3 regions of the Ruegeria sp. O6 genome follow, and region 2 is predicted to be linked to each of the others. Evidence: riboswitches for the same ligand, from Rfam matches in the RefSeq annotation. Region 2 holds a riboswitch; each other region holds the start of a gene.
The links. Region 2 has a riboswitch for cobalamin ahead of ACR0DY_RS10395 (ABC transporter substrate-binding protein). Riboswitches for the same ligand answer to the same signal wherever they lie in the genome.
Positions count from the first base shown of each region.

Region 1: linked by a shared signal. The riboswitch ahead of ACR0DY_RS14460 (DUF1636 family protein) and the one ahead of ACR0DY_RS10395 (ABC transporter substrate-binding protein) in region 2 are both predicted to bind cobalamin.
Region 3: linked by a shared signal. The riboswitch ahead of ACR0DY_RS03240 (hypothetical protein) and the one ahead of ACR0DY_RS10395 (ABC transporter substrate-binding protein) in region 2 are both predicted to bind cobalamin.

Region 1 is NZ_JBQERM010000011.1:68,057-75,889, forward strand. It holds gene cobN (cobaltochelatase subunit CobN) at 1-1,667, opposite strand, end outside; gene cobW (cobalamin biosynthesis protein CobW) at 1,671-2,726, opposite strand; gene ACR0DY_RS14460 (DUF1636 family protein) at 2,731-3,105, opposite strand; cobalamin riboswitch at 3,200-3,404, opposite strand; gene ACR0DY_RS14465 (NAD(P)-dependent oxidoreductase) at 3,507-4,502, shown strand; tRNA gene ACR0DY_RS14470 (tRNA-Cys) at 4,681-4,754, opposite strand; gene ACR0DY_RS14475 (protein-L-isoaspartate O-methyltransferase family protein) at 4,979-5,632, shown strand; gene ACR0DY_RS14480 (TolC family outer membrane protein) at 5,727-7,145, shown strand; gene ACR0DY_RS14485 (hypothetical protein) at 7,219-7,833, shown strand, end outside.
Region 2 is NZ_JBQERM010000006.1:163,802-171,634, reverse strand. It holds gene ACR0DY_RS10430 (FAD-binding oxidoreductase) at 1-525, opposite strand, end outside; gene ggt (gamma-glutamyltransferase) at 619-2,409, opposite strand; gene ACR0DY_RS10420 (GFA family protein) at 2,521-2,910, opposite strand; gene ACR0DY_RS10415 (2-hydroxyacid dehydrogenase) at 2,931-3,917, opposite strand; gene ACR0DY_RS10410 (SH3 domain-containing protein) at 4,116-4,577, shown strand; gene ACR0DY_RS10405 (NADPH:quinone reductase) at 4,689-5,678, shown strand; tRNA gene ACR0DY_RS10400 (tRNA-Gln) at 5,769-5,843, shown strand; cobalamin riboswitch at 6,005-6,197, shown strand; gene ACR0DY_RS10395 (ABC transporter substrate-binding protein) at 6,351-7,355, shown strand; gene ACR0DY_RS10390 (FecCD family ABC transporter permease) at 7,370-7,833, shown strand, end outside.
Region 3 is NZ_JBQERM010000002.1:8,721-16,553, forward strand. It holds gene ACR0DY_RS03230 (DNA polymerase III subunit gamma/tau) at 1-681, opposite strand, end outside; gene ACR0DY_RS03235 (protein-tyrosine phosphatase family protein) at 854-1,366, shown strand; gene ACR0DY_RS03240 (hypothetical protein) at 1,358-1,765, opposite strand; cobalamin riboswitch at 1,856-2,074, opposite strand; gene ACR0DY_RS03245 (alpha/beta hydrolase family protein) at 2,207-3,064, shown strand; gene rsgA (ribosome small subunit-dependent GTPase A) at 3,100-4,128, opposite strand; RNA gene ffs (signal recognition particle sRNA small type) at 4,287-4,385, opposite strand; gene ACR0DY_RS03260 (bifunctional 2',3'-cyclic-nucleotide 2'-phosphodiesterase/3'-nucleotidase) at 4,425-6,293, opposite strand; gene nudC (NAD(+) diphosphatase) at 6,477-7,460, shown strand; gene ACR0DY_RS03270 (SRPBCC family protein) at 7,499-7,833, shown strand, end outside.

The DNA of each region.
Region 1 (7,833 bases), on a different contig from region 2:
GCCTCGGGCCAGCAGTCTGCTGATAGGGCGACCGATTTGCCGGGCAGCCATTCCAGTGTGCCATGCGCACCGATATGGATCAGCGCATCCGCGCCAAGACCTTTGCGCAGCCACAAATAGAAGGCCACATAGCTATGGCGCGGGGTACGCGAAAGGTCGTGATAGTCGTCATCACGCAGTTCGGGTGTTCCGCGCTCTGGTTGCAGTGCGACCAGCGCCTTGCCGCGTCGCAAAGCCGTGAAGTGAAACGCGCCCTGAGCGAAAGTTGGGTCTTGCTCAGGATTGCCCCATACGGCGTGCAGATCGGTGCGCAGGGTTTGGGGCAATTCAGCGAGTGCGCTCAGATAATCCTCAAGCGGCCACGATATCCGGGCGTCCAAGAGTGCGTCGGCAACCGGATCGCCAGCCGCGATGTCGTAGCCTTCACCGCAAAGATCAGACAGCATCGCCTCAGCCGAGGCCAGCGCGTCGAGACCAACCGCATGGGCCATTTGCCAGTCTTTGCCGGGATATGTGGACAGTACCAACGCGGGGATCTGGTCTGCCTTGGGTTTGTCATTCAGGGCAAGCCAGCCCGATACCCGATCGATGATCGCCTCGATCCGGTCCGACTCGGCCCGATGCGCAAAACGCGAGTATTCCAAATGCGGATCGCGCTTGCCCGGTTCTTTGAAAGAGACAACGCCTGCCGATATTCGCCCGTCCACTTCGGGCAATACCACATGCATGGCGAGGTCGGCGGGTGACAGGCCGCGTTCGGCCTCCGCCCAGGCCTTGCGTCGCGAGGTGGCGAGAGCGACCTGAAACACCGGCACATCCGCTGCGTCCAGAGGCGACGTGCCGGACGCGCCCTTGCCCGAGAATGAAGTGGCGTTGATGATCGCCGACGGTCGCAAGGCGACGACCTGTTCCCTGAGCCAGTCGGCAGCGGCTGGGGTCTTGAGCGACGGGGCAAACAGACCCACCGCCTGAAGCCCGCGGGCGCGCAGGCTGCGGATCAGGGCCGCGACCGGGGCGGTGTCTGCGGATGTCAGATACGCGCGATAAAAGGTGACAAGGATGCGTTTCGTATCGTTCTGGAATGCGGAACCCACCGGGACGACACCCTGATCTGGACACCACGCACCGCATTCGGGCAGGGTTTTCGCGCCCATCACTGGCCCGGCATAAAGCCCTGCTGCCAAGGCCATCTGGGCCAATGCGGCCTGCGCGGCGACTTCGCCGCCGGTGTCACACAGATGTGCCAGCCGCCGCAGGGTCGAGAGGGGCAGGGTCGAATACTCATCCAACCGAGTGTCTTCACGCCCATCCGCCGGTAAAACGGCTAACGCGATGCCTTTGGCTTGCGCCAGTGCCAGAACCTGTTGCAGCCCGTAAGACCAATAGGGCACGCCACCTATCAGACGGATCAGGATGCCCTTTGCGCCCTCAAGTGTCTGTTCGACATAGGTATCGACGGACAGAGGGTGCTTCAGCGCCGCAAGATTGGCCAGCCGCATCGTGGGCATCCGCCCCTCAGGCCCGCCGCCGCGATGCCAGCCCGCCGCGAAAGCGCCCAGGTCACTGTCGGAAAAGGACAGCACAACCAGATCACCCGGGCTTTGGCCCAGATCGGTTGGGGTCTCGGTTTCCTCGAGCCCGTGGCTTTCGCGAAAGACGACGTGCATGACTTACTCGGCAACCTCGGTCACACCCACGAGGATATCACGGATTTCGGCTTCTTTGATGTCGTCATGCTCGGCAATCACGACCAGGCGCGAGCGGCGCTCTTCACCGGGCTCCCACGGGCGGTCGTATTGGTGACGAACCCGCGCGCCGACAGCCTGAACCAGCAGGCGCATCGGTTTGCCAGCGACGGCGGCATAGCCTTTGACGCGCAGGATATTCAGCTCAGTCGCAAGACGTTCGATTCTGGCTACCAGTTCCGCAGGGTCGGTCTGTTCCGGCAACTCGACGATGATGCTTTCGAAATCGTCATGCTCATGATCGTGATGGCCATCGTGATGTGACGGGCGGGCGTCCATGTCATCTTCGGCGGCAGCCTCAAGGCCAAGCACGACACGTACGTCGACGACACCCTCGGCGACCTCGACAACGGGAAGCGGCCGCGGTGCCTCGGCGGCGATGATCTGTTTGGCTTTCGCGACACCTTCGGGACCTGCTAGATCGGGCTTGGTCAGCAGGATGATATCCGCGCACGAGATTTGATCTTCGAACACCTCGGACAAGGGTGTTTCGTGATCGATCGAGTCATCAGCCAGCCGTTGGGCATCCACCGCTTCAACGTTCGGAGCAAAGCGACCGGCGGCCACAGCCTCGGCATCGGCCAGCGCAATCACGCCATCAACGGTGATTTTCGAACGGATATCAGGCCAATCAAATGCTTTCAGCAGCGGTTTGGGTAGTGCAAGGCCGGATGTTTCGATCAGGATGTGATCCGGGCGCGGTTCCAGCGCCATCAGCGCCTCGATGGTCGGGATGAAGTCATCGGCCACGGTGCAGCAAATGCAGCCGTTTGCCAGTTCCATGATGTTTTCCGCAGGGCAATCCGGTATCGCGCAGGATTTCAGAATGTCGCCATCAACACCCACATCGCCAAACTCGTTAACAACAATCGCAAGACGCTTTCCCTGCGGGTTCTGCATCAGATGGCGCACCAGCGTGGTTTTGCCCGAGCCCAGAAAGCCGGTGATCACGGTGACGGGAAGTTTTTCTAGGTTCGACATGATCTCAGCCTCCAATCGGGGGAATGCGCGAGGCGCAGTTTTTGCGGAAATGTTCAGGACGGTCGCGCCACTTCACCAGACCATCGTCTGTGGCCAGATACTTGGTCACACCATCGATGATGACATCGACGTGATCGACTTCGTTCAGGTTCTCGTAAACAAAGGTCCAGCGATCCGGCCCGCCCCGAAGAACGATGGAACAGCCCTGATCGCAGTTCGAAAGGCATTCGACAGGTTTCAGAATGATGCCATCTGGCAGGGCAGCCTGTTCCAAGGCCTTGTGCAACAATGTGCCGGGACGCTCAGCATCATCCTCGAAGGGCAGACCCCGGCGGCAAGTCGTGCAGACCAGTAATTCTACCGGTGCGGTCTCGGTCATGTCTCTCATCCCCCCAAATCCTCTTCGCGGGGGACGGGGTTTCATGCGGGCACCACGTCTGCACATGGACCCGACACCGGAACACCCCGCCCGGTTTCAACTTCGGGTGTTGGCAGGTCTCCCGGCTTGCGGATGCCAGAGCGGTTGCTCTGTCGGATGTCCCGCCTTCCCGGCACAGGCCAGTGGCATTGGGCATCCTCTCCGGTCACGGTCGCGGGGGCGGCTGCGTTTGGCGGATGAACCGTTGACGCATTCCCTTTTCATCGGCTGTTGCCGACACCAACGTCCGGGACATGCGGCACCGCCGACCCGCTTGTCAAGCGGTTCGCGCGCAACAAATAAGCCAAGGTGAAAAAAGCGACCTGTAGGCGTCGTTCGGCGGCATGAAGTGCGTGTTCGGTATGTGGTCGCATGACGGGAAAACGACGAACTTGGAGATGCGTCATATGAAAGTGGGATTTATCGGTCTGGGTAACGTTGGCGGCAAGCTTTCGGGATCCCTTTTGCGCAATGGCATTGACCTGACTGTGCATGACCTGAACGCAGATCTGGTGGCCGAATTTGTCGCCAAAGGCGCAAAGGCGGCAGAAGGGCCCGCCCAGCTGATGCGCGATTGCGATGCGGTGATCACCTGTCTGCCGTCTCCGGCAGCATCGGACGCAGTCATGAAGGAGATGTTGCCCGAAGTGGGCCCCGGCAAGATCTGGATGGAGATGTCGACCACAGACGAAGCCGAAGTCAAACGCCTCGGTGCCGAAGTCATTTCACGCGGCGGTGCAGCTGTGGATTGCCCGGTTTCTGGCGGGTGCCACCGTGCCGCGACGGGCAATATCTCGATCTTTGCGGGCTGTGACCGGGAAACGTTTGAACGAATTCTGCCGTTCCTGACGACAATGGGCCGCCGGGTTTTGCACACCGGCGAGCTGGGCTCGGCCTCGGTGCTGAAAGTGATGACCAACTATCTTGCCACTGCCAACCTGATTACCTGCGCCGAAGCACTGGTTACAGCAAAGGCTGCGGGGATGGATCTGAACACGACCTATGAGGCGATCAAAATCTCGTCCGGCACATCCTTCGTGCACGAAACCGAAAGTCAGGTCATCCTGAACGGGTCGCGCGATATTTCCTTCACCATGGATCTGGTGAAGAAGGATATCGGTTTGTTTCAGGAGGTCGCCGACCGCGCCGGGGTGCCGCTGGAAATAAACCCGGTGATGATCAACATCTTTAACGATGGTATCGCACGATATGGCGAACGCGAGCTTTCACCAAATATTATCAAACGGCTGGAAGAGGCAACCGGCCTGGATATCACCGCCCCGGGCTTTCCAGCCGAAATGACGGATGATGAACCGGAAGAGCCGGGATACGAGGTTGTGCCACAAGGGCGCGCCTGAGGGTAGGGCAAACACCAGACTACATCGCGCCCCGTGAACGAGCAGGGGTAGGCAGGTGTTCCGAAAAAACACGCCATATCTGGCCCGCAGTTCGACAGAATCGCGGGCCATGAACGTCTGAAAATACCAAGCGTCACACGCGCATACTGCGGGGCCAAGTCAGCGATTTGGATGTAGTTGGAGGCGAGTACCGGAATCGAACCGGTGTACACGGATTTGCAATCCGCTGCGTCACCACTCCGCCAACTCGCCTTTTCAAGTAAAATCAAATACTTGCTGTGGTGTGACTGGGTTTTTAACAGCTTTCCTCTGGGGCGTCCAGTGGATTGCGCGCGAAATTGCCGGCAAGATCGAAATTTGCCGAAGTCCACGCCCAAGGAGTTGATCAAGATTCAGGTTGCGGCAACAGGGGCGTTGCTGGAAGGTTCAGGATATGGCACAAGCCGGACATCTTTGGGAATGAGACGAGATATCCAATGACTGACTTCGCAGCCCGGCGCCGCACAATGGTTGATACACAGATCCGCCCCTCTGACGTCACCAAGTTCCCGATCATTGAGGCGATGCTGAGTGTTCCGCGGGAAAGCTTCGTGCCCGATTCTCAACGCGAGGCGGCCTATGTGGACGGCCTGATTGATCTGGGGGACGGGCGCAGCATGTTGGAGCCGCGGACCCTGGCTAAAATGCTGGACGCGCTGAACATATCCAAGGATGAGATGGTCCTCGATATCGCTCCGGCAATGGGGTATTCCACGGCTGTCACCGCGCGGATGGCTGAGTTGGTTGTGGGTGTTGAATGCGACGAAACCCTTGCAGCCGAGGCGCAAAACCTCTTGGCCGAAGCTGACGTGCACAACGCCATCATCCACGTTGGCGCGCTGGAACAGGGTGTGGCGGAACACGGCCCCTATGATGCGATCATGGTGCAGGGCGGTGTCGAGCAGGTGCCCGATGCCCTGTTGGATCAGCTCAAGGACCACGGTCGGATCGTGTGTCTGTTTGTCAAGGGCAACCTGGGTACCGTGCGGATCGGTCGAAAAACCGGTGGTCGCGTCAGTTGGCGTGATGTGTTCAATGCCAATGCGCCGGTTCTGGAAGGTTTTTCGGCAGAGTGTGCATTTTCGCTATAGTCCGCCGATAGATTTTTCTATCACCTTGATTAGTTGAAAAGAAGGCCGCAAACTGCCTGCAGGGCAGTGTAATTTCGTTTGAGAGGATTTTGGTATGCGTGGTTCGGCGACAGGTAAGCTGGTCAGGGCGTTTGCTGTGACCGCAGGACTTGCCATGAGCGTGATGCCAGGGCGTGCAGCGTGGGCAGACAACATAACGGATGCGTTCATCGGCGCGTATAACACCAGTGGTTTGCTTGAGCAGAACCGGGCGTTGCTGCGCGCGGCGGATGAAGATGTGGCCATTGCGCTTTCCGCGTTGCGGCCAATCATCAACTGGACCGTGCAGGTCAGCCAGGATTACACCCGGTCGCGGGTCAATAACGTCGTGACGACAAACGAACCGTCGCGGTTCTTTTCGGGCCTGACGCTGAGCCAGCTTTTGTATGATGGCGGCGCGTCTGTACTGGGCAAGCAGTCGGCGCAGGAAACGGTGCTGTCTACCCGGCAAACCCTGATTGATATTGAACAACAGGTTCTTATTCGCGCAGCAAATGCCTATCTGGGCGTCCTGTTGCAGGAAGAGACCGTGGCGATCCGCCAGAACAACGTGGATGTGTCGGCAGAGGAACTTAGGGCGTCGAATGACCGCTTCGAAGTGGGCGAAGTAACCCGGACGGACGTCGCATTGTCCGAAGCGCAGCTGGCAAGCTCTCAGGCGGATCTGGCTGTGGCACGTGGCGAGTTGAGCATTGCGCAGGCCGAATACGTGAATGCAGTCGGAAAGGCACCGGGGCGAACGGCTGGTCAGCCGAGCCTGCCCAATCTGCCGCGTTCCGAAGCAGAAGCTGTGAATCTGGCGCAGCGCAACCACCCGGCCATTCTATCGGCTCAGCATCAGGTCAGGGCGTTTGATCTGGTCGTGCAGCAACAGCGGGCAAACCTTGGGCCGAATGTCAGCCTTAATGCCGATGCTGGCGTGTCCGAGCGCTATGACAACAATGACTATGTGAACGACGCAACCGTGTCGCTGAACTTCACACAACCTATCTACGCGGGTGGCCGGTTGGCGGCAAATGTCCGCCGCGCAATGGCCAGCCGGGATGCCTCGCGTGCGAATCTGCTGAACGTTCAAAAGAACATCACGCAGGGTGTTACCGACCGGTATGCGGCGTTTCAGGCGGCCAGCGCCAGTCTGAGGGCGTCAACCGAGCGCGTTAACGCCTCGCAGGTGGCGTTTGATGGCATCCGGGAAGAGGCAACTCTGGGCGCGCGAACAACTCTGGATGTATTGAATGCACAACAGGATTTGCTGGATGCACAGCTGGCAGAAGTCGCTTCGCGCACCGAACGGTCGCGGGCTGCCTATCAGTTGTTGCAGGCGCAGGGCCTTCTGACAGCCGAGCGTCTTGGGCTGGCGGTGCAAATCTATGATCCGACTTTGTATTACAATCTGGTCAAAAATGCGCCGGCACAGGTCAGCAAGCAAAGCAAGGATCTGGATCGCGTTCTCAAAGCATTGCGCCGGGACTGATCGCCAATACTATCTGTTGTGAGGCGCGGATTGTTTGGCTACACTCGATCCAAGGATAGAGCGGTAGAGAACAATGTCTGATAATGTCGTGAAAGCAGGGATCGAAGACGTTCTGTCTTCGGTCAAACGTCTGGTCAGTGAAGACAGTCGTGATAAAACCGTCGCGGATCAAACGACTAAGGCACGCAAGCCGGGGCGGCTGGTGCTTACAGATGCTTTGCGGATCAGCACACCAGATCAATTGGGGGTGATTCCCGCTAAAGCTGTATCAGAAGCCGAAGTTTCAGATGCTGCGAAGCCGATGTTGCTGCGCACCTGCGATATCGTTCAGACGGGTCAACCCGCGAACGCCGACCGGGACAAGCCAGAAACAGCCGAGACGAAACGCGCCGCGGCAGATGATGCAACAAGCAGCCTGAGTGCAAAGATCGAAGCGCTGGAAGCGGCCATTGCGCAAACAGAAGATCAGTGGGAACCGGACGGTGACAGCCAGGATGCATATTCGGGCACACCGTCGCACGCGCTGCCATGGGATGTCGAAGAAGAATTTGCCGCTGCGATGTCGATTGATACTGCCGGTGGCGAAGAACCAGACGCGGTTCAGCAGGACGAAGACGCACCTTATCAGGCGGAATTCATCCGGTCGTCTCAGGCTGTTGTGTCTGATGCTGATGCCGAAGAACCTGAT
Region 2 (7,833 bases):
AAGGCTGAGAACGTTGTCCTTCATCGTCCCATAGCGCACCGCATTGGTGCCCGACGCGCGAGTGGCAGCCATCCCACCCAGCGACGCATTCGCCCCGGGATCAATCGGAAAGAACAGGCCCAGATCGCGCAGATGGGTATTCAACGCTTCGCGCGTGACACCGGGCTGCACGACACAATCCAGATCCTGGGCATGAACTGCAAGCACACTATCCATTTGTGTCAGATCGACCGAGACGCCCCCCGCCGGCGCATTTACATGCCCTTCCAGTGATGTTCCTGTTCCGAACGGGATCACTGGCACCCGGTGCGCCGCGCAGGTTTTGACGATGTCCGAAACATCCTGCGTCGAATGCGGGAAAACCACGGCATCGGGGCTTTGGTTTTCGATCCAGGTCGTGGTGTGCCCATGTTGTTCACGGACAGCGGCACCCGTTTGCAACCTGTCGCCAAAGCGCTGCTTGAGAATGCTTATGACGGTTTCAATACCAGCTTCATTCCTTGGCAATGCGGTTGCCTGCACCATTGTCATCCTCCCCTGCCCCAAAACATTTCGGGCCTTTCAGCCTATGACTAAAAGGCCCGTTGAAAGCAGGCAATCCCCACTAATACCGAGGGTCTATTCGCCCAGCGCAATCCCTTCGCGGCGCGGGTCGGCACCACCGCTCAGCCCGTCACCGATTTCGATGGCGTGCAGCCCCGAAGTCAGGTCGCGTGCGTTGACTTCAAAACCCAACTGAGCAAGCGCGTCTGTAAATCCTTCCGCAGAAGTCGCCGCCTCAACATCATATGTTCCGAACCGGTTGACCAGATGAGGCAGGGAAACCGCCTGCTGCACGTCCATTCCCCAATCGGCCCAGGCGATGATGGACTTGGCGACATAGCCGATAATCCGGCTGCCGCCCGGAGACCCGATAGCCAGAACCGGCTCGCCATCCTGCAACACGATAGTCGGGCTCATGGATGAGCGCGGACGCTTGCCAGGCTCCAGCCGGTTGGCAATCGGCACACCGTCGCTGTGTGTCTTGAACGAGAAATCAGTAAGCTCGTTGTTCAGCAGGAACCCGTTTGTCATCAGGCGCGACCCAAAACCATTCTCGATCGTCGTCGTCATCGACAGCACATTGCCATAGCTGTCCACGATCGAGATATGCGAGGTTGACGGCAGCTCCAGCGACACGTCGTCTGCCCAAATCAAAGCATGGTCAAATTCCGGTTGGCCCGGTGCGACCTCGGACAAGGCCATTTCGCCTTCCAGCAATGCCGCCCGCTGGGTCAAATAACCCGGATCAACCAGCCCCTTGGTGGGCATGGGTATGAAATCGCTATCGGCCATGTACCGCCCACGATCCGCAAAGGCGAGGCGCGAAGCATCGCCGATCAGGCGCCATGCCTCGGCGCTCTCAGCGCCCATTGCTGCAAGATCATAGCTGTTCAACATCCCCAGAATCTGCCCGACGGTCAGCGCACCCGACGACGGCGGGCCCATGCCGCAAACCTCGTAGGCGCGGTATTCGGCACAGACCGGTTCACGTTCGATCACCTGGTAGAGCGCCAAATCCACCCCTGCAAGAACGCCGGGATTTCCTGGGGCATTGCGAACAGTTCGCACGATATCCGCAGCGATCTCACCTCCGTAAAAACCGGCAGCGCCATCGCTGGCCAGCACGCGCAATGTTTCGGCATAATCCGGGTTCATCAACCGCTGGCCCTGCTGCAACGGCTGACCGTCAGGCAGGAAATATGCGGCTGTTTCGGGAAAGCGCGACAGGCGGTCAGCATCGTTTTCTACAAGGCTGGCCAGACGCGGGGAAACAAGAAACCCTTCATCCGCCAATCGGATACCGTCGGCAAACAGTCCGGGCCAAGACGCGCGCCCCCATCTTCGATGCGCCTCTTCCAGCAGTGCAGGCGTACCCGGTGTACCCACCGACAATCCGCCCACCACCGCATCGAAGAATTTCAGCGGCTCGCCGTTTTCATCCTGAAACAGCGTCGGGGTAGCGGCAAGGGGTGCCGTTTCGCGCCCGTCCAGTGTTGTCATCTGCCCGCTGGCCGCGTCGTACCAAACCAGAAACGCTCCCCCGCCCAGACCAGAAGATTGCGGCTCGACCAGCCCCAGCACGACCTGCACAGCAACCATCGCATCCGCGGCAGACCCGCCCGCGCGCAGCACTTTGGCCCCTGCCTCGACCGCCAGCGGATTGGCCGCAGCTATCATCCAGTTTTCGGATGTGACCGGAACGCCCTCAAGCTTGGCTTCGAGGGCCGCAATAACCTCGTCGGTCATCGCCTGAACCTGCCCTTCTGTCGCGGCTTCGGGTGCAACGGCATCGGCTGTTTCCTGCGCGAACCCCGGTGTCGAAATAGCAAGTGCGGTAGTAAGCAGCAGTGCTGAAACGTGTCTCATCTGTTCTAACCCTCCAATACAATCTTTATTTTCAATCCTGTAAGGATTTTGCCCCCTCTGCAACGATCAGGCATGGCAGCGTGTTATCACAGCGAAGTTTCGCCATTTCCCCTATGGTTCGGTTTCTTCGGCGCGACGATCCTGATCATAGCGGGTTGTCTCGGCAAATTCGGGTAGCAACGCCTCGCGTCGTTTGGTCCAGCATTCATATGTCGGTATGAATTGGTCAGGCGCGTCAAGACAGCCCAGATGCACTTCGACTTCGGCACCGCTTCGGGCAAATACCGGAGATCCGCAATCAGGGCAAAAGTACCGGTCGGAATAACCTTTCACATTTCCGGTGATCTTAACCGCATCCGCCGGAAAAATAGCCGCCGCATAAAACAACGCGCCGTGGTGTTTGCGGCAGTCCAGACAATGGCAAATCCCGACGCGAAGAGGACAACCCGAAGCCGTGACGCGCAGTTTTCCACAACGGCATCCCCCTTCAAACACGTCCATCCATGATCCTTTCCGACGCGTCAGAGCATCGCAGGCACAACCTGATCCGGTGGGCGGTGGCCATCTTCGAAGGTTTTGATGTTGATGATGACTTTTTCACCCATCTCAACCCGGCCCTCCAGCGTGGCCGACCCCATATGCGGCAGTAGAACCACGTTCGGCAACTGCCGCAAGCGCGGGTTCACACCGGTTCCCTGTTCGTAGACATCCAGCCCCGCGCCCGCAATTTCCCCCGCACGGATCATCCGGGTCAAAGCGTTCTCGTCAATAACCTCACCCCGCGAAGTATTCACGATCACTGCCGAGGGTTTCATCAGCTTTAGGCGGCGCGCGTTCATCAGGTGGAAGGTAGACGGTGTCGATGGGCAGTTGATAGATATCACATCCATACGCGCCACCATCTGATCCAGGCTTTCCCAATAGGTCGCCTCTAGTTCTTGCTCAATCTCTGGGCGCAATCTGCGGCGGTTGTGATAATGGATCTGCATACCAAACGCCTTGGCGCGGCGGGCCACAGCCTGTCCGATCCGGCCCATGCCCAGAATACCCAAACGCCGCCCGCCAATGCGACCACCCAGAAACGCGGTGGGGGCCCACCCGGTCCAGTCGCCTTGCTGCATGACGCTCAACCCTTCGGGAATGCGCCGTGTGACAGCGAGAATCAGGGCCATGGTCATATCTGCCGTGTCGTCGGTCAGCACACCGGGCGTGTTGGACACCAATATGCCGCGCTGCCGCGCCGTCGCCACATCGATATTGTCGACACCGGCCCCGTAATTGGCGATCAGCCGCAGTTTTTCACCTGCCTGACCCAATAGCCCGCCATCAATGGTATCGGTCACCGTAGGCACCAGAACATCGGCATCCTGCACCGCTGCTACTAATTCTTCACGCGTCATTGGGGTGTCGTCGTCGCGCAGGCGCACGTCAAACAATTCGCTTAACCGGGTTTCTACTGCCTCAGGCAACCGTCGCGTAACGACAACACTTAAACGTTCTCTTGGCACCTCGGCTCTCCCACTGCTTTGCAAACGGACGCGCGCCATGGCATCGTGGCGCAGGATAAGGCGGGGCACAAGAACCCCAATGGCATTGTGTCGACCTTTTTTCAAAACCGGATCAACAGGCATAAGAGCGGGCAGTCAGTGAGTGGTATTCGACCGGTAAAACGCCGATCTCTGGCGGTAGTTTCCGTATTTCTGGTCATGTTCGGTGTCTGTGCCGCACATGCCGAAGTCAAACGCGGATCGGTCACCAACCTGCCCCTGCCCCGATATGTGTCGATGAAGGCAGCCGAAGGGAACGTGCGGCGCGGACCATCCCTAACCCACCGAATCGATTGGGTATTCAAAAGGCGTGGCATGCCGCTGCAGGTCACTGCCGAATACGGCAACTGGCGCAAGGTCCAAGACCGCGACGGCGCGGGTGGCTGGGTTCACTATGCCTTGTTGTCTGGCGTCCGAACGGTGCTGATCGAATCCGAGATGCTGCCTGTTTATGCCCGCCCCGACCCGACCTCGCCCGTGAATGCCCATTTCGAGACCGGAGTGGTGGCGCGCCTTGGAGCCTGTTCGCTGGACTGGTGCAGGATCACCGCCGGCGGATACCGTGGCTGGACACTGAAATCGAACCTTTGGGGCGTCGATTCTTCCGAAATTCGGGAATAGGCGAAAGACAATTTCCGGTATCCGCGGTTGCGCATCGCCCCGAAAAAGCGCGACAAGCTGTTTGAGTTACCGGCCCAATCGCCGCTTAACTCGACCTAAACGGAGGACCCTATGCGCGCAGTCACCTATTCAGCCTTCGGAGACGCTGTCGATGTCTTGCGCATACAGGATATTCCCCCAGTTCCGCCTGGACCGGGTGAAGTCACGGTCGAGTTGTCTTATTCCGGCGTAAATCCCTCGGACGTCAAGGCCCGCGCGGGAACCCGACCGGGTGTCACAGAACCTCCGTTTCCGCTGATCGTTCCGCACAGCGACGGGGCTGGAGTCATCACAGCGGTTGGCGATGGCGTACCCGCGACGCGGATTGGTCAGCGCGTGTGGATTTGGAACGGGCAATGGCAACGCGCGTTCGGTACAGCTGCCAGCCACATCACCCTGCCTGAATCTCAGGCTGTAGAACTGCCCGAGACGGTGTCACTTGAAACCGGAGCGATTCTTGGAATTCCGGGCCTTACCGCAAGCCACGCAGTGTTCTCGGGCGGCACGCCGCGCGGGCAAACCATTTTGATCCATGGTGGGGCGGGTACTGTCGGGTATCTGGCTGTCCAGCTTGCCAAATGGGCCGGAGCCAATGTGATCGCAACGGCCAGCACCCGCAGCTTTGACCGGGTCAAGGCAGCCGGTGCAGATGTCGTTCTCGACTACTCCGGTGAACACCTTTCGGATCAGATTCTCGACGCAAATGATGGACGTACAATTGGTCGAATCGTCGATGTCGAATTTGGACAGAACCTTGACACCAACATTGCCGTCATCGCCGAGAACGGCCGTATCAACGCATATGGATCTGCCCGGAATATGACACCTGTCTTTCCCTTTGGACCCATGATGTTCAAGGCCGTGACACTCGAGGCAGTCCTGATCTACCTGCTGCCCGCAGATTTGCGCGCCGCCGCAATAGAGACTCTACACAAGGCACTGGCTGATGGCGCATTGATCTGCCCCGTACATAAGGTCTTTACACTGGAAGAATGCGCTGCCGCCCATGCGATGGTACAGGAAGGCAACCGTACCGGAGCGGTGTTGATCGACACCAAATGAGGGGCCTTCAAAAAAAATTTACGGCGCTCGCTTTTTTTGCAAAACGCTCTTGAACCCTGCCATCAACAATCGTAGATAGCCGCTCACCGTTGGGGTGTAGCCAAGTGGTAAGGCAGCGGTTTTTGGTACCGTGTATCGTAGGTTCGAATCCTACCACCCCAGCCATGATTTTCCCTAATATCACACACTATGAATCTGGGTCCGGATTTTGGCGCGTTCTCAGCGGCTTTTCTGATATCAGCGCCATGTTGAGACGCGCAGGTGCATGCTCTTGCGAGAAAATAGGAAAGACCCCGGAGTTTTTTCTTGCCGCAGGGTAAGTGTTAAGGTACCCGCGTTTTACCGGTCCCGATGTGGCTAAGAGGGAATCCGAGGTGCCTTTTGGTGCCAACCGGAACTGCCCCCGCAACTGTAGGCGGCGAGCGCTGTCCATTTCCGTCACTGGGCCATTTTGGTCTGGGAAGACAGGACAGACAAAGACCCGTCAGTCAGGAGACCTGCCGGTATGAAACCGAAACACGCCGGGCGGGGTTGTCCGGGGAGGTTGCCGAAGAAACGCGCCGGGCGGTCTATTTTCTACCCTGCGCTCACGGCAGGCAGTAAAGCGCCTGTTGCTTCGGTAAATGCCCATTCACCCGTTCTCTGGTCATTGACACATGGAGATCGATTGTCATGTTTCTACGCACTGGCCTGTTTGGCCTTTCCTTGCTGGCTACCAGCGCTGCCGCCGAAGGAAACTTTCCCCTTTCTATCGAAAACTGCGGTCACTCGGTCACGTTTGACGCGCCAGTGACGTCGTCAGTCACGGTCGGCCAGGCCGCGACCGAGGTGCTTTATGCGCTGGGTCTGGGCGAGCAGGTTCTTGGAACTTCGGTCTGGTTCAACGAGGTGCTGCCTGAATATGCCGAGGTGAATGCCAAGGTAGAGCGTCTGGCGGACAATGATCCCAGCTTTGAAAGCGTTGTTGCCAAGCGGCCGGGACTGGTCGCAGCGCAATATGAATGGCATGTCGGACCCGAGGGCATCGTCGCCACGCGTGAGCAATTTCACGAACTGGGCATTCCAACGTACGTAATGCCTGCAGATTGCATCGGCAAAGACAATACGGTCGGCGGCGATGGCACCCGCCTGCAAGCGTTCTCGACCGATACGCTGTATCAGGGTATCGAAGAACTGGCGGCAGCCTTTGATGTATCCGAACGCGGCACGGACCTGGTTGCCGAGTACAAGGCCCGCGAAGCCGCAGCCGTCGCCAAGGCGCAAACCGTGAAGCTGGACGATGTGTCAGCCGTATTCTGGTTTTCCTCTCCCGAAATGGAAAGCGACCCGTTTGTGGCCGGACAGAAAGGCGCACCGGGATACATGATGAGTAAATTGGGTATCCGCAACGTCGTCGAGACGGATGAAGAATGGCCAACAGTGGGCTGGGAAACCATTGCCAAAGCCAATCCGACGGTGATTGTTATCGCCAAGATGGACCGCCGTCGCTTTGCTGCGGACGACTACCTGAAAAAGCTGGAGTTCCTGCGCACTGATCTGGTGACCAGCCAGATGGATGCGGTCAAAAATGACCGGATCGTCATTATGGATGCGCAGGCCATGGACGCCACCATCCGCGCAATCCCGGCGCTGGAGGATCTGGCCGAGAAGCTGGATACCATCGGAAACAACCTGTGAACGAGGTCGCCGCAATTTTACGGCAGGGTTTCAAGGCTGCGTGCCTTACCGTGCCATTGTTGATTGCGGCGGTTCTTGCGGGCGCGATGATCGGGGAAACCTCTCTGTCGCCCGATTTGGTTCTCTCCGTTCTGGCCAACAAGCTGGCCGGAGTGGACTTTCCTGTAGACCCAATTGATCAGGGTATTATCTGGAGCTACCGGATTCCTCGCGCTCTGGTCGCTGCGTCCTGCGGTGCCGGTCTGGCTGTCGCAGGGGTCGTGTTGCAGGCTTTGCTGCGCAACCCGTTGGCCGACCCTTACATTTTGGGCATTTCTGCCGGGGCCTCGACGGGTGCCGTGGCTGTAACCATCGCTGGTTTGGGTGGGGGGGCCTTGTCGCTGTCTTTTGGCGCGTTCAATGGCGCGCTTTTGGCTTTTGGTTTTGTCGCGTTGCTGGCCCGAGCCGCTGGCGCAGGGGGCGGACGGGCTGCGACGGC
Region 3 (7,833 bases), on a different contig from region 2:
GTCGCGGGCCGATCCTTCTGCGGCGCGGGTGATCAACGCCAGCGCATCGTCGGCGATCTGCGCGCTCTCGGCCCCGGCGATCTTGCGCAGCAGGCCGATCATGTCTTCGGGCTCGATCCGGCGCAGGTCAAAGCGCTGACACCGCGACAGAACCGTGACCGGCACTTTGCGAATCTCGGTGGTCGCGAAGATGAATTTCACATGTGCGGGCGGTTCCTCGAGCGTCTTGAGCAGCGCGTTGAATGCGCTGGTCGAGAGCATGTGAACCTCGTCGATGATGTAGATCTTGTAGCGTGCACTGGCGGCGCGATAGCGGACACTGTCGATGATCTCGCGGATATCGTTGACGCCGGTACGGCTGGCCGCATCCATTTCCATCACATCGACATGGCGACCTTCCATGATTGCGACGCAATGCTCGCACTGACCGCAAGGCTCGGTTGTCGGTCCTCCGGTTCCATCCGGTCCGATGCAGTTCATGCCTTTGGCGATGATCCGCGCCGTGGTGGTTTTTCCCGTTCCGCGAATGCCGGTCATGATAAAGGCCTGCGCAATCCGGTCGGCCTCGAAGGCGTTTTTTAGGGTGCGCACCATAGCATCTTGACCCACCAGGTCGGCAAAGGTTTCCGGGCGGTATTTGCGGGCGAGAACCTGATAGGCGGGGCTTGGCGTGTCTGTCATGTCTTCTCGCTCGGATTCGGTGCTTCGGCACAGCGTAGTGGCGGCGGCACTCCGCGTCCACTGTGGGGCGTGATGATTTTTTGTTTCGGAAACGGGCTGGTTTCCAACTAAACTGGTCCAGCGGATTTAATGACTCATTTCTTAAAGAGTACCTTGGGGGAGGACGCACTTCATGTCGCAGCTGGTCATTTTTGCTCTGCAGGTCGGAGGCGGAACGCTTGCCCTTACTTCAATGCCCGGGCGTGGCGGGGATTACGTCGGCGATCTGGATATGATTGCGGCTTGGAAACCGGGCCTTGTGATTTCAATGACGACGGATGTTGAAATGCTTCAGGATGGCGCGCAGCACTTTGGCAGCGACATCCAAAGCCGTGCCAGCCGGTGGGTTCACCTGCCGATCGAAGATTTTGGAGCACCGACGCAGGCGGTTCAGAAGGCCTGGCCAGAGGTCAGCGCCACGGCCCGACATGCGCTGTCGGGCGGTGGCCGGGTTCTTGTGCATTGCCGTGGGGGGTGCGGCAGATCCGGGATGATTGTTCTGCGACTGATGGTTGAATGCGGTGAACGCGCCAGCGACGCACTGGACCGCCTGCGGGCCGTGCGCCCCTGCGCTGTCGAAACCGATGCGCAGCTGGCCTGGGCGTCCCGGATCACCCCGGCACAGGTGGAAGTGGGATCAAGCTGACAGCTGCTGGGGTGCGTAGCCGGTTTTCCGGGGCCGGATCGTTGAAACCTCGATCATGGCGCAAGGCGGGTTCGCGACAATGCCCGAGGGCAGCGTGCTGAATGTAGGTCCAAAGATCAAATCGGCATAGGCATCAAGGTCCCGAATTGCCGTATCAGGGTGCGCCCCGCAGAAAACGCGAACGCTGTCGGATCGCGCTCGGATCGTTGCCATGCACCCTTCCGCGCAATGTGACAGCGCGCTGTTGCCTTCAAATTCGAAATCTTCGCTGGTGGCCGAAACCGCCTGCGCCATGGCTTCGGAAATCGAGCGGGCCAGTCGCGCCAAAGCCGGGCAGGTATTGCCCGTCCGCTGGCACACAGTTGCGCTGTATTCGTGTGACTTTGTCTTCCAGATCATCCTGCGCCCTCCGCGCGTGGTGGGCTGGATATTGGGGCAGGTGGGACAGCATCTCGCTGTCAGGACCTGCCCGGACACCCCGCCCGAGTTTCGGTTTCAGTTCCGATGGCAGGTCTCCTGACTTGCGGGTCATTGCTCTGCCGACCTTCCCAGCCCGTGGGCCAGTGGTATTTCGGCATTGCTTACCGCTTACAGTTGCGGGGGCAGTCGCGGACTTGGTTGATATCTGTGTGACCAGACAAACCGCACCGTGTTCCCTTTTCATCCCGACCTCTTGTGGGGGCCGGAAACCATCACACAACCGCTAGCGCCTGATCGCGTTCCGAGTCAAGCCGATCTTTAGGCCGGACGTTTGGTCATGCTGGATGCGGTTTACGTTCCGGCTTAGTTTCGTCGGCATCGAAGGCAGGCAAACCATTGTTTCAGCGAAAGCCGGGGATCATGTTGGATACGGAACAGACGGTGTTGATCGAAGATTTCCGCTTTCCGTCAGGGTCCGTGACCTTGTCGGCACGGCTGTACCGGCCAGTGGGTGAGCCGGAAACCGTTGTCGTACTTAACAGTGCCACGGGTGTGCCGCGTGACTATTATCAACACTTTGCGCGATGGCTGGCTACCGAGCGGGGGATAGCTTGCCTGACCTATGACTATCGGGACTACGGGCTTTCTTTGGTCGGCCGCCTGAAAGACGCAACTGCAACAATGGCGGATTGGGCGTTGATCGACATGCCAGCGGCACGGGCCGAAATGCGCAGGCGGTTTCCAAAGGCGCAGCAGTGGACCATCGGCCATTCCGTCGGTGCGATGCTGGGGCCGGTGCAGCCGGATATCGACCAGATCGACCGAATGATCGGTGTGTGTTCGGGGCTGGTGACTTTGAAAGATCACCCATGGCCCTATCGGGGGTTGGCAGGGCTGTTCTGGTATGGCCATGCACCGCTGATGGTGCGGGCGCTTGGGTATCTGCCCGGCAAAGCGATCGGGTTTGGTTCGGACCTGCCCGCCTCGGTCTACTGGCAATGGCGCAAATGGTGTACAGCTCCTCTTAGCTACATTCCCGAGATCGGGCAGAATTTGCCTGATGCGCATTGGGGCAGTTCTGGAACACCTGTGGATCTGTTCACGTTCGAAGATGACCAGATGGCTCCGCCCGAGGCAGTTTGGCGCCTTGCCGACCTGTACGGCCCCGAGTCCAGACGCCACCTTATGAAGCCTGCTGAATTCGGACTGCCGGAAATAGGCCATATCGGAGCATTTGCCCGTCGCAATGCAGCGGTCTGGCCGCGCCTGATCGCCTGATCAGACGCGACGCAGGTTTTCCTAACACCTTGCAGTTATGGCCGTTTGCGAAGTTTCTTGTCCTGCATGACACCGCGCACCATCTTGCCAAACGCCTTGTCCCGCGCCCGCGATTGCGCAACGGTTTCCGAGTTTCGCTGATCTTCACGCCGCAGCTTGCGCCAACGGTCCAGCCGCGCCGGATCAAGCACGCCTTCGTCGATTGAGTTCTGCACGGCACAGCCGGGCTCGGTCTCGTGCTGACAATCCGAAAAGCGGCAGCTTTGGCTAAGCTCTGTGATGTCCGAGAATACGTCGTCGATCCCGTCCTGAGCGTCCAGCAAGCGCAATGCGCGCATTCCGGGCGTGTCGATCAACCATCCACCGTTTCTCATCGGGTGCAACGCACGCACCGTTGTCGTGTGCCTGCCCCGTGCGTCGTCTTCGCGAATTCCAGACGTGGCGAGGTTTTGATCTGTCATGGTGTTGCTGAGCGTCGTTTTACCCACGCCCGACGACCCGACCAGCGCGCCGGTCTGGCCTTTGGGACACCATGCCAGAACCTTTTCGACATCTGCCGGATCCCGAGCGTTGATCGCCAAAACCGTCAAAAACGGGTCCAGAGATTCCACTTGTCCCGAGAAACTTCCGGGATCATCCGACTGGTCAGCTTTCGTCAGGACAACGACCGGATAACATCCGGCCTGGTGCGCAAGAACCAGATAACGTTCCAGTCGGGGAAGGTTGAAGTCCGCATTGCACGAGCTGACAATGAACAATACATCGACATTGGCCGCAATCAGTTGGGTTGCGGCGCCTGTACCGGCAGCTCTGCGTTGCAGCAGGCTGCGCCGGTCCAGAAGGTGGCGCACGCGGTTTTCGGCGTCTGCAAGGACCCAATCTCCGACGGCATATGAACCGGTCGGATTATCCGGTGTCAGCAAAGGGATTTCACCATCCGGGCTCAGCCCGATCAGACGGTCCCGATGTACCGATGCGATACGAAAGGGCGTGTCAGAAGGAAAAGCCGCGTGTTGCGCGGCAAAGTGAGAGGACCATCCCAGGTCCGAAAGCGTATAGGACATTTATCTGCCTGTTTTCAGAAACAGCAATGCCAACGGATGGCAATCGCGCATCCGCAGGTCGTGTGTTCAGGCAGTCAGGTGATTCCGGTGAATCAGAACCAGTCTGCCCGAAGGGTTTTCAATACAATCATAAAGCCCTCCTGCGGCTATGGTTCACGAAGTGAGAGGTTGGACATCGACCCAAGCGGGGCTCGTTGTGGCTGCTTCCTTCCGGACCTGACCAGGTTGGCGAGGCGCTCGCCCGCGCCAACCTCTCGACTGCGGATATAGGGAAGGCATCGGGAAAAGACAACCCGTCAGAGCGTCAGGCGGATTCGTTCAAATCCCCTGCCATCCGAGCCCAGCAGCACGGGATCGAACCTGCGTAACTCATCCAGATATTTCAGGGCGCCCGGACCTGTTCGAAGAATTGTCGCCACGCCCCGCTGCGGCATCAGCGAGAACGGGTAGGGCTGCGTGGCGATTGGATCGGGCGGAAGGTGCTGCGCCAGGTAATCCTGCACAAGGTCCTTGATGCTCAGCGGTGGCAGGCTGATCAGCTCAGACGTTGTCGCATGCGGAAAATGCCCGCCTCCGCTGGCGCGGTAATTGTTCAGCGCCATAACGAATATCTGCTCCGGTCGAACGGGATGGCCTGCATATGTCAGATCACTGATCCGCCTGTGGTCGGGATGGATCATTTTCCCCTGCGCATCGTATCGCGGCGGCTGCGTGGGGTCGATCTGATAAGACAGTCCAAACACGATGTCGAAATTGTACCCGGCCCGTTCAGGGTTGATCAGTTCGGGTTCGGAACCAGACTTTAACTGGTTGAATACGCTGGCTGACATCTCCAACCAGTCCAGCAGGTGCGCACCGCTGATCCGGATTGCACGCAGCTCGTTTGGAAACACATGCAGATCCGCGACATGGCGTAGACATATCTCTCCGGCGGGTACCTCGGTATAATGGCGGGGTCCTGCGCGCCCGCCGGATTTGGCAGGCGAAACAACCGACAATGTCGGCAGACCCGCCAGGTCTGGTCCCTGCAAAAACGGGCGCAGTGCGGCGGCTTGCGCCGCAGCTACAAGGGTCAGCCCGCGATCCGGCGCACAGCAACTGAAATAGCTGTGCAATGTATCCGGGATATGTGCCACCGGTGCGGCAACGGATTGACGGGTCATACGATGTGCCACCTCACACAAGCCCGCAATTTCACTGTCTTCCCCGACGGCTGTGCCGTTGCTGATAACCGGGCGCAGTTCGACGCAGCAATCCCGGATTTGCACTTTGCCGTCCGGCCCGGCGGTCACGGCCAAATCGATAACCCCCAGGTAAGAGCCCGCTGATCCCGGCATGACAACGGGTGTTCCATGTACCAGCCCCGTCAGGTGATCGACCATCGGGGTATTGGCATGGCCCTCTCCTGGAAGTGTCAGGTGAGTGTGCCCGGCCACAATGGCATCGATGCCTTTGATCGCGGCCAAGGGTATCACGGCGTTTTCCATCCCTGCCACCGGTGCGGTGCCCCCAAGGCCGGAATGAGCAAGCGCCACGATGATATCACACCCCTCGTCGCGCAATGTCTGCGTCAGGGACTTTGCCGCAACCAGGATATCCTCGACGACGATATCGTCATCCAGATTATGTGCCTCCCAACAGGCCGTTTGCGGCGGAAGAACCGAGAAGATGCCGATGCGAACGGGAATGTCTTCACCGTTCAAAGATACAGTGCGGTCCAGAACGGTGTATCGCTGCCAGAGCTGTGGGCCGCGCGTGCGATACAGGTTGCTGCAAACGACCGGACAGGGGGCTTGCGTCAGGATGTTGCCCAATGACACCAGCCCGAACCCGAAATCATGGTTGCCCAGCCCGATCGCGTCATAATCCAGGGCTTCGAACGCCTTCATCATCGGATGGGCAGTGCCACTCTTTGCCGCCCAATCGCCCATTGGGGTTCCCTGCAACGAATCCCCGTTGTCAAACATCAGCACCAGCGCGTCCTTGGCCTCTTGTCGGGCAGCGCGGATCAGGCTGGCAGTGCGCGTTAATCCAACCGTCTGGTCTGGCGTGTCAGTGTAATAGTCAAAACCGGTGAGGTTCATATGCAGGTCGGTTGTGGCCAGAATGCGAATTTTCCCAATGTCACCAATGGGCTGTACCTGCGTCGAGGAGGGGATCTTCACTTTGAGTATTCTGCTATTGAATGTGTGTATTGATTAAATCCATCAAAATTCACTCTAGATGATTTTTCCGAGGCCACCATGCGGCTTTTCAGCGGCAGGGTGGTGGATTTTCTATCCCTGAATAGCCATTGCAACACGGGCTGAGACGTGGCAGCCCTGTGCGCAAGACCAAAAGGAAATCCAATGAAAAACGCAGAGCAGGTAACCTTCGGGGGTTCGGGCCTTGATCGGGCGGCGCAGTATCGCGGAGATGCGGACAAGCTGGCCGAGGCGATGCACAACCCGGCCGCCCGCTGTGTCTTGCTGTGGCGTGGAAAACTGCTGGTACAGGGTGAGGGGCTGGACCAGCTTGCCATGATCCCGATGACGCACTCGCTGATCAGCAATGGTCCCGGTGGCGTCATTGAATCCCCGGTGTTTTTGGGTCTGAGCGCTGACAGCGCCCCCGTGTTTGCCGTTGATTTTTCCGCATGGACAGCCGAGGGGCTGGATCTGACCAGTCTGGGCGCCTTCGTGGACAAGTCCGAACAACAACACCCGGATTTACCGCAAGGCCACGTGTTTGCCGAACTGCGCCGGATCATGACACGGCTGTCGGCGCGCGACGCGGAACTGGCGGCAACGTCAAAGGCAATAATCGGCTGGCATGAAACGCATCGCTACTGTGCCCGATGTGGTGCCGCCAGCGAGGTGTCGCAGGGGGGATGGCAGCGCAGTTGCCCGTCCTGTGGCGGGCAGCACTTTCCGCGCACCGATCCGGTTGTGATCATGTTGATCACGCATGGTGACAGCGTGCTGATGGGCCGGTCTCCGGGCTGGCCTGACGGGATGTTCTCCTTGCTGGCGGGATTTGTTGAGCCCGGCGAAACGCTTGAGGCAGCAGTGCGCCGCGAAGTGATGGAAGAGGCGGGCGTGCCGGTGGGTGCGGTTTCGTACCTGTCCAGCCAGCCCTGGCCGTTCCCGGCCTCATTGATGTTTGGATGTGCGGGTGAGGCGCTGTCACGCGACATCGTGATCGATCCGGTCGAAATAGAAGAGGCGATGTGGGTCAGCAAATCCGAAATGATGCAGGCCTTTGCTGGGGATCATCCCCGGTTGTTACCAGCGCGCAAGGGGGCAATCGCTCATTTTCTGCTTCAGAACTGGCTTGCAGATACTCTGGACTGAGGAAACATTGGCTCAGCAATAAAACAGCAAAGGTCATTATGCAGTTTTCAGCGCGAGAAGATATCGAGGCCCCCATCCAATCGGTATTCGACATGGTGTCGGATTTCGAAAGATTCGAGCGTATGGCAATGCGCCGTGGCATCGATGTGCGCCGTTTGGGCGGTGGCGCGGCGGTGACGGCCGGAACCGAATGGAATACGGAGTTCAAACTGCGCGGAAAGCCGCGTCAGATGTCGGTGGTGATGACGGATTTCGACAGGCCTTCGCAAATGCGATTTGACGCTGCCAGCAAGGGTATCACCGGGTTCACGACCGTGGATTTTCTGGCCCTGTCCCCGCGCCGGACGCGCCTGAGCGTTGAAATGTCACTCGC